2 regions of the Streptomyces sp. NPDC048462 genome follow, and region 1 is predicted to be linked to the other one. Evidence: riboswitches for the same ligand, from Rfam matches in the RefSeq annotation. Region 1 holds a riboswitch; the other holds the start of a gene.
The links. A riboswitch is a leader RNA that binds a small molecule or an ion and turns the genes downstream of it on or off. The one in region 1 is predicted to bind glycine.
Positions count from the first base shown of each region.

Region 1 (3,437 bases):
TTTCGGGGTCCACTCGGCCATGCCGATGGCGCAGGCCAGACGCCTGGCGCCGAACGCCGCCTATCTGGTTCCGCGCTTCGCGCTGTACCGGACGGTGAGCGACCAGGTCATGGAGCTGCTGGGCCGGCTGTCGCCGCTGGTGGAGCCGTTGAGCCTGGACGAGGCCTTCGTCGACCTGGAGGCGGGTGGCACAGCGGACGACACCGCCTCCGCCCTTGCCATCGGTGAGCAGCTGCGGGAGGCGATCGAGGCGGTCACCGGACTCAGCGGGTCCGTCGGTCTCGCGGGCTCCAAGATGCTGGCGAAGATCGCCTCGGAGGAGGCGAAGCCGGACGGGATCATGCTGATCGAGCCGGGTACCGAGCGGGAGCTGCTGGCGCCCATGCCGGTACGGACCCTGCCCGGCGTCGGACCGGCCACCGCGGACCACCTGCGGCGCGCCGGGATGACCACGGTGAACGACCTGGCCGAGGCGGGCGAGGCGGAGCTCGTGCGGCTGCTGGGCAAGGCGCACGGCGCCTCGCTGCACCGGATGGCCGCCGGCCGGGACGACCGGCCTGTCGTCGCCGAGCGGGACGCGAAATCGGTCTCGGTGGAGGACACCTTCGACACGGACCTGCACGACCGGGTCCGGGTCAGGGGCGAGGTCGAGCGGCTCGCCGACCGGTGCGTCCAGCGGCTGCGGGCGGCGGAGCGCTCGGGCAGGACCGTGGTGCTGAAGGTGCGGCGGTACGACTTCTCGACGCTGACCCGGTCCGAGACGCTGCGCGGGCCCACCGACGACCCCACGGTGGTCCGGGAGGCCGCCGCCCGGCTCCTGGAGTCCGTGGACACCACTGGGGGAGTGCGGCTGCTGGGCGTGGGCGTCACCGGGCTCGCCGACTACACCCAGGAGGATCTGTTCGCGCAGGCGGCCGATGAGCGCACCGCCGCAGGACTCGCCGCTGCCGGGCTCGCCGCCGAACTGGCCGCCGACCAGGCCGCCGGCGGTGCGGAGGCCGGGGCGGAGGCCGCTGCGGGAGAAGGGCGGCCGGAGTCCGCGGAGCAGCCGGAACAGGAGAGCGCCGAGCAGCTCGCCGCCCGGCGCTGGCCCGCCGGACACGACGTGCGGCACGACGCCCATGGCCACGGCTGGGTGCAGGGCAGCGGGGTCGGCCGGGTCACGGTGCGCTTCGAGGAGCCGGAATCGGCGCCCGGCCGGGTCCGTACGTTCCGTATCGACGATCCGGAACTCCAGCCGGCCGATCCGCTGCCGCTCGTGCGGGACCCGGTCGACTACTCGTCCTGGCCGGCCAGCCTGCCGAAGTCCCGGTCCGGGGCGGTCGCCTCGGGCGGGGCGTCCAGACCGTAGTGCCGGTAGAGCTGGAGCTCCTGCTCCGGCGAGAGGTGGCGGCCGACCCCGAAGTCGGGAGCGTCCTTGATCAGCGTGCGGTCGAAGGGGACGCGAAGCGTGTCCTTGACGAATTCGCTGGGCTCCAGCGGGACGAAGGCGTCCCGGCTGAACAGTCCGGTGCGTACGGCCGCCCACTCCGGCACACCGGTCGCGTCGTCGAGGTACACCTCGTCCACGGTTCCGATCTTGGTGCCCTCGCGGTCGAACGCCTTGCGGCCGATCAGGCTGCGCGGATCGATGTCGGTCTGCACGGTCCCTCCCACTGGTCGCGGGTACTCCACAGGAACCACAGAAGTGCAGATCCGTGCGGTTGGCCACTCGAAAACTCCGCCGGGCACCCCGCTGGTAGGCTGGGGGCGGCTGCTTACCCCGTGCGGGAGAGTCCTCCGGAGCGAATCCGGAGGCGCCGAAGGAGCAAATCCTCCCCGGAATCTCTCAGGCCCCCGTACCGCACGGACGAGGTCACTCTGGAAAGCAGGGCGGGTTCCGCACGGCCGGGTGCCGAGTGGGTCCCTCCCTCACCGACGGTGAAAGCCGGTGCGCGCAGTGGGCACCGGTGAAGCTCTCAGGTTGAGATGACAGAGGGGGAGGCCGTTCGGGCACCCCGCGCCGCGGTGCCCCTCGCAGGTCGTGACAGACCAGGAGGCCTCCACCATGACCCCCCGTCGCACTTCGCTCGCCCAGCTCGAACAGGGAATCCCCTTCGAGCAGCGTCATATCGGTCCCGACGCCGCGGCGCAGGCGAAGATGCTCGCCCAGGTCGGTTACGGCTCGCTCGACGAGCTCACCGCGGCCGCGGTGCCCGATGTCATCCGGAGCGCCGAGGCGCTGCAGCTTCCGACGGCCCGTACCGAGGCCGAGGTACTGGCCGAACTGCGGTCGCTCGCCGACCGCAACCAGGTGCTGGCCCCGATGATCGGGCTCGGCTACTACGGCACGTTCACCCCGCCGGTGATCCTGCGCAACGTCATGGAGAACCCCGCCTGGTACACGGCCTACACGCCGTACCAGCCGGAGATCTCGCAGGGCCGCCTCGAGGCCCTCCTCAACTTCCAGACGATGGTCGCCGACCTGACCGGGCTGCCCACCTCCGGTGCCTCGCTGCTCGACGAGGGCACCGCCGCCGCCGAGGCGATGGCGCTCGCGCGGCGCGTCGGCAAGGTGAAGAACGGCGTCTTCCTGGTCGACGCCGACGCCCTCCCGCAGACCGTCGCCGTGATCCGGACCCGCGCCGAACCGACCGGTGTCGAGGTCGTCGTGGCCGACCTGGCCGACGGCATCCCGGCCGAGATCGCCGAGCGCGGAGTCTTCGGTGTCCTGCTGCAGTACCCGGGCGCCTCCGGAGCCGTGCGCGACCTCGCGCCCGTCATCGAGCAGTCCCACGAGCTCGGCGCGATCGTCACCGTCGCCGCCGACCTGCTGGCGCTCACCCTGCTCACCTCGCCCGGCGAACTGGGCGCGGACATCGCGGTGGGCACCACGCAGCGCTTCGGCGTGCCGATGGGCTTCGGCGGACCGCACGCGGGGTTCATGGCCGTTCGCGAGAAGTTCGCCCGCAGCCTGCCGGGCCGCCTCGTCGGCGTCTCCGTGGACGCGGACGGCAACAAGGCCTACCGGCTGGCACTCCAGACCCGCGAGCAGCACATCCGCCGCGAGAAGGCCACCAGCAACATCTGCACCGCCCAGGTGCTGCTCGCCGTGATGGCCGGCATGTACGCCGTCTACCACGGCCCGGACGGGCTGCGGACGATCGCCCGCCGGACCCACCGCTACGCCGCGATCCTGGCCGAGGGGCTGCGCGCCGCCGGTGCGGACGTGGTGACCGGCTCCCACTTCGACACGCTCACCGTCCGGGTTCCGGGCCGGGCCGCGGAGGTCGTCGCCGACGCCCGCGAGCGCGGGGTGAACCTGCGGCTCGTCGACGGTGACCTCGTCTCGCTCGCCTGCGACGAGACGACCACGCGTACGGAGATCGCGTCCGTCTGGGCGGCCTTCGGGGTCACCGGCGACATCGAGGCCCTGGACGCCACGACCGCCGACGCGC
Region 1 covers NZ_JBICXG010000015.1:191,100-194,536, reverse strand. Annotated here, with positions in the region: gene ACGFU6_RS24780 (DNA polymerase IV) at 1-1,351, shown strand, start outside; gene ACGFU6_RS24775 (PRC-barrel domain-containing protein) at 1,276-1,644, opposite strand; glycine riboswitch at 1,758-1,854, shown strand; gene gcvP (aminomethyl-transferring glycine dehydrogenase) at 2,048-3,437, shown strand, end outside.

Region 2 (3,437 bases), on a different contig from region 1:
TGCGGAGTTCACCAGCGAGGGATCGTCCACGACGTCCTGGTTCGCGGCCGTGATCTCACCGGTCACCGGCGAGTAGAGGTCGCTGACCGACTTGGTCGACTCCAGCTCGCCGCAGGTCTCGCCCTCGGTCACCGTGTCACCGACCTCGGGGAGCTGGGCGTAGACGACGTCACCGAGAGCGTTGGCCGCGAACTCCGTGATGCCGATCGTGGCCACACCGTCCTCGACGGCCGACAGCCACTCGTGCTCCTTGCTGTACCGCAGCTGCTGGGGGTTGCTCATGACCTGAATTCTCCTGTACGCGGGGGAGTGCTGATGAACGATGGTCTTACGGTGTGAGACGCGACTGCGTCACTTCTCGACGCGGGCGGACGCTACTTCCGGCGCTTGTAGAACGGCAGCGCCACGACCTCGTACGGCTCGTGGCTGCCCCGGATGTCCACCGCGACACCCTCGGTGCCGGGCGTGGCGTGCGCGGCGTCGACGTACGCCATGGCGATCGGCTTGCCCAGCGTGGGAGACGGGGCGCCGGAGGTGACCTCGCCGATGACCTGGCCGCCGGCGACGACGGGGAAGCCGGCGCGCGGGACCCGGCGGCCCTCGGCCACCAGGCCGACGAGCTTGCGGGGCGGGGCGGTCTCGGCGCGCTCGGCGGCGGACTCCAGGGCCTTGCGGCCGACGAAGTCGCCCTCCTTCTCGAACTTCACGACCCGGCCGAGTCCGGCGTCGAACGGGGTGAGCGACGTGGTCAGCTCGTGCCCGTACAGCGGCATGCCCGCCTCCAGGCGCAGCGTGTCACGGCAGGAGAGCCCGCACGGGATCAGGCCGCGCGAGGCTCCGGCCTCGGTCAGCGCCCGCCACAGCTGCTCGGCGTGCCCGGGGGCGGTGAACAGCTCGAAGCCGTCCTCGCCGGTGTAGCCGGTACGGGCGATCAGCGCCGGGACCCCGGCGACCGTGCCGGGCAGTCCGGCGTAGTACTTCAGCCCGTCAAGGTCCGCGTCGGTGACGGCGGCCAGGATGGCGGGCGACTCGGGGCCCTGCACGGCCAGCAGCGCGTACGCGTCGCGGTCGTCGCGCACCTCGGCGTCGAAGCCCCCGGCGCGGGCGGTCAGCTCGTCCAGCACCAGCTGGGCGTTGCCGGCGTTGGCGACGACCAGATATTCGGGGGCCTCGGTCTCTTCCAGCCGGTACACGATCAGGTCGTCCAGGATGCCGCCGTCGTCGGCGCAGATCATCGTGTAGCGGGCCCGGCCCGCCGACACGGTGCCGATGTTGCCGACCAGCGCGTAGTTCAGCAGGTCCACGGCGGCCGGGCCGGTGACGGTGATCTCGCCCATGTGGGAGAGGTCGAAGAGGCCGGCCTTCGTGCGCACGGCGAGGTGCTCGTCGCGCTCGCTCGCGTACCGCAGGGGCATGTCCCAGCCCGCGAAGTCCGTCATCGTGGCACCGAGGCTGCGGTGCAGGGCATCGAGGGCAGTGAGGCGCGGGGCGGTGCTCATGGATATGACTCCCAGGGCATGACGACGTGGACGATCCCTCCCCATCTGTCATCGGAACCTGAGAGGTTCGCCGAGAGGCCCCGGAGGGGTTCGGCTTGCACCTTGGGTGGAGTCGCAGGGCGACTCGCTTTTCAGATCTGCCTCATCCACGCGGTACGGGGCCTGAGAGATTCAAGGGAGGATCTTGCTCCTTCGGCGTCCGGCCGGTGGCCGGAACTCTCCCGCGCGGATTCGAGCGGCCTTTATGCAGTTGGCCGCCATCATCGCACGCATCGCCGGTCAGTGGGGCGCCGGTACCCCACCGGATACGGCGGGTCGCGAGCTTGTGCCGCATTACCTTTTCTTTACACTTCTTGGGCAGGTGTGTGTCGGCCGACAGGGGGATGGCGATGACGTTGCAGCGGTACGCGACGACCGCGGGAGTCGCGGGTGGCGCACTGCCCGCCCAGCCGGGCGCCCCGGCCCGGGAGGCGTCGGGCCCGTGGGGTCCTGTCGTCCGGGACCTGCGCGGCCGGGCCGGGCACAGCCCGCGCGCCCTGCACTTCGCGGCGGGCGACGTGGTGGTGGTCTCCGGGCTGCCGGGCAGCGGCAAGTCGACGCTGATCGGGCGGGCCGTGACCGCCCGCGTCATCGACTCCCAGGACACCCGGGACCGCTGGGCCGCCGTGCTGCCGCGCTTAGTCCCCTACGCCCTCTACCGGCCGCTCGTCCGCGTCGCCCACTACTGGGGGCTGTGGCGGGTGCTGCGCTCCGGCGCCTCCGTCGTCGTCCACGACTGCGGCACCCAGGGCTGGGTGCGCGGCTGGCTGGCCCGTGACGCCCGGCGGCGCGGCCGCGTCCTGCACCTCGTCCTGCTCGACGTCAGCGCGCGGACCGCGCGGGCCGGGCAGGCCGAGCGGGGCCGGGGCGTCTCCGGATACGCCTTCGCCCGGCACCGCGGGGCGCTGCGCAGGCTGCTACGGGACACCGAGACGGGACTGCTGCCCCTCGGCTGCGTATCGGCGGTGCTGCTGGACCGGGAGGCGGCGGCGCTGCTGACCCGGATCACCTTCGCGGACGCGCACGGCTAACCTCTTGCTGCACGATCCGGCCATGATCCGCCGGACTGGCCCCAGAGAGGGAAGCAGTGGACATTCCGGCACAGGACCGTATCCCCCCGCAGGGCGGATGGCCGGCCAATGAGCTAGAGGAAGTGCTGGGCGCCTCGCTCGGCAGCCCGGAGGCGGGCGGCCGGCTGGTCGAGGTGCTGGGCCGCAGCCATCTCTGGGTGCCCCTGCCCAATGGCGGCGGGCCGGACGCCACCGACCTGGACCTGCCGACCCTGGAGCTCGACGGCGGGGTGTACGTGCCCGTGTTCAGCTCCGAGCAGCAGTTCATCAGCTGTGTCGGCACCCATATGTCCTTCACCGTGGCGCCCGCCGTCGAGTTCGCCCGCGGACTGCCCCCGCAGCTCGGCCTGGCGGTGAACCCCGGCGGCGCCGTCGGGATGCCGCTCCCGCCGCCCGCCGTGGCCGAGCTCTGCCGGGCCGGGCGCAGCCTGCTCGACGGACCGGCCGGCGGCGGCCGGGTCCGGCTGTACGAGCCGGACTGGAAGGAGGACCCCGTCGACTTCCTCGCTGCCGCCGCCGCCGAGTTCGAGCAGAGCGGCGTCGTGCTCAGCGCCCGCAGGGCCCTCGCCAGCATCGAGGGCGGCGATCCCGTCCTCTTCGTCGGCGTCGAGTTCTCGACCTGGGACGGGGCGGGGCGCAACGCCCCCATGGACGCCCTCGGCCGGGCGCTCGGCCGCGTCGAACCGCCGTGGCCGGTCAACCTGGTCCTGCTCGACGTGGCACAGGACCCGGTCGCCGACTGGATGCGCGCGCGGATCCGGCCGTTCTTCCAGCGCCCGGCCGAGTAGCGCGGACCGGCGGCGCCCGGGGACGGCGGCGGGCCATGGCG
Region 2 covers NZ_JBICXG010000008.1:126,006-129,442, reverse strand. Annotated here, with positions in the region: gene gcvH (glycine cleavage system protein GcvH) at 1-282, opposite strand, end outside; gene gcvT (glycine cleavage system aminomethyltransferase GcvT) at 375-1,499, opposite strand; glycine riboswitch at 1,641-1,733, opposite strand; gene ACGFU6_RS16325 (AAA family ATPase) at 1,889-2,569, shown strand; gene ACGFU6_RS16320 (enhanced serine sensitivity protein SseB) at 2,626-3,396, shown strand.
Region 2: another riboswitch for glycine. It lies ahead of gcvT (glycine cleavage system aminomethyltransferase GcvT); the one in region 1 lies ahead of gcvP (aminomethyl-transferring glycine dehydrogenase).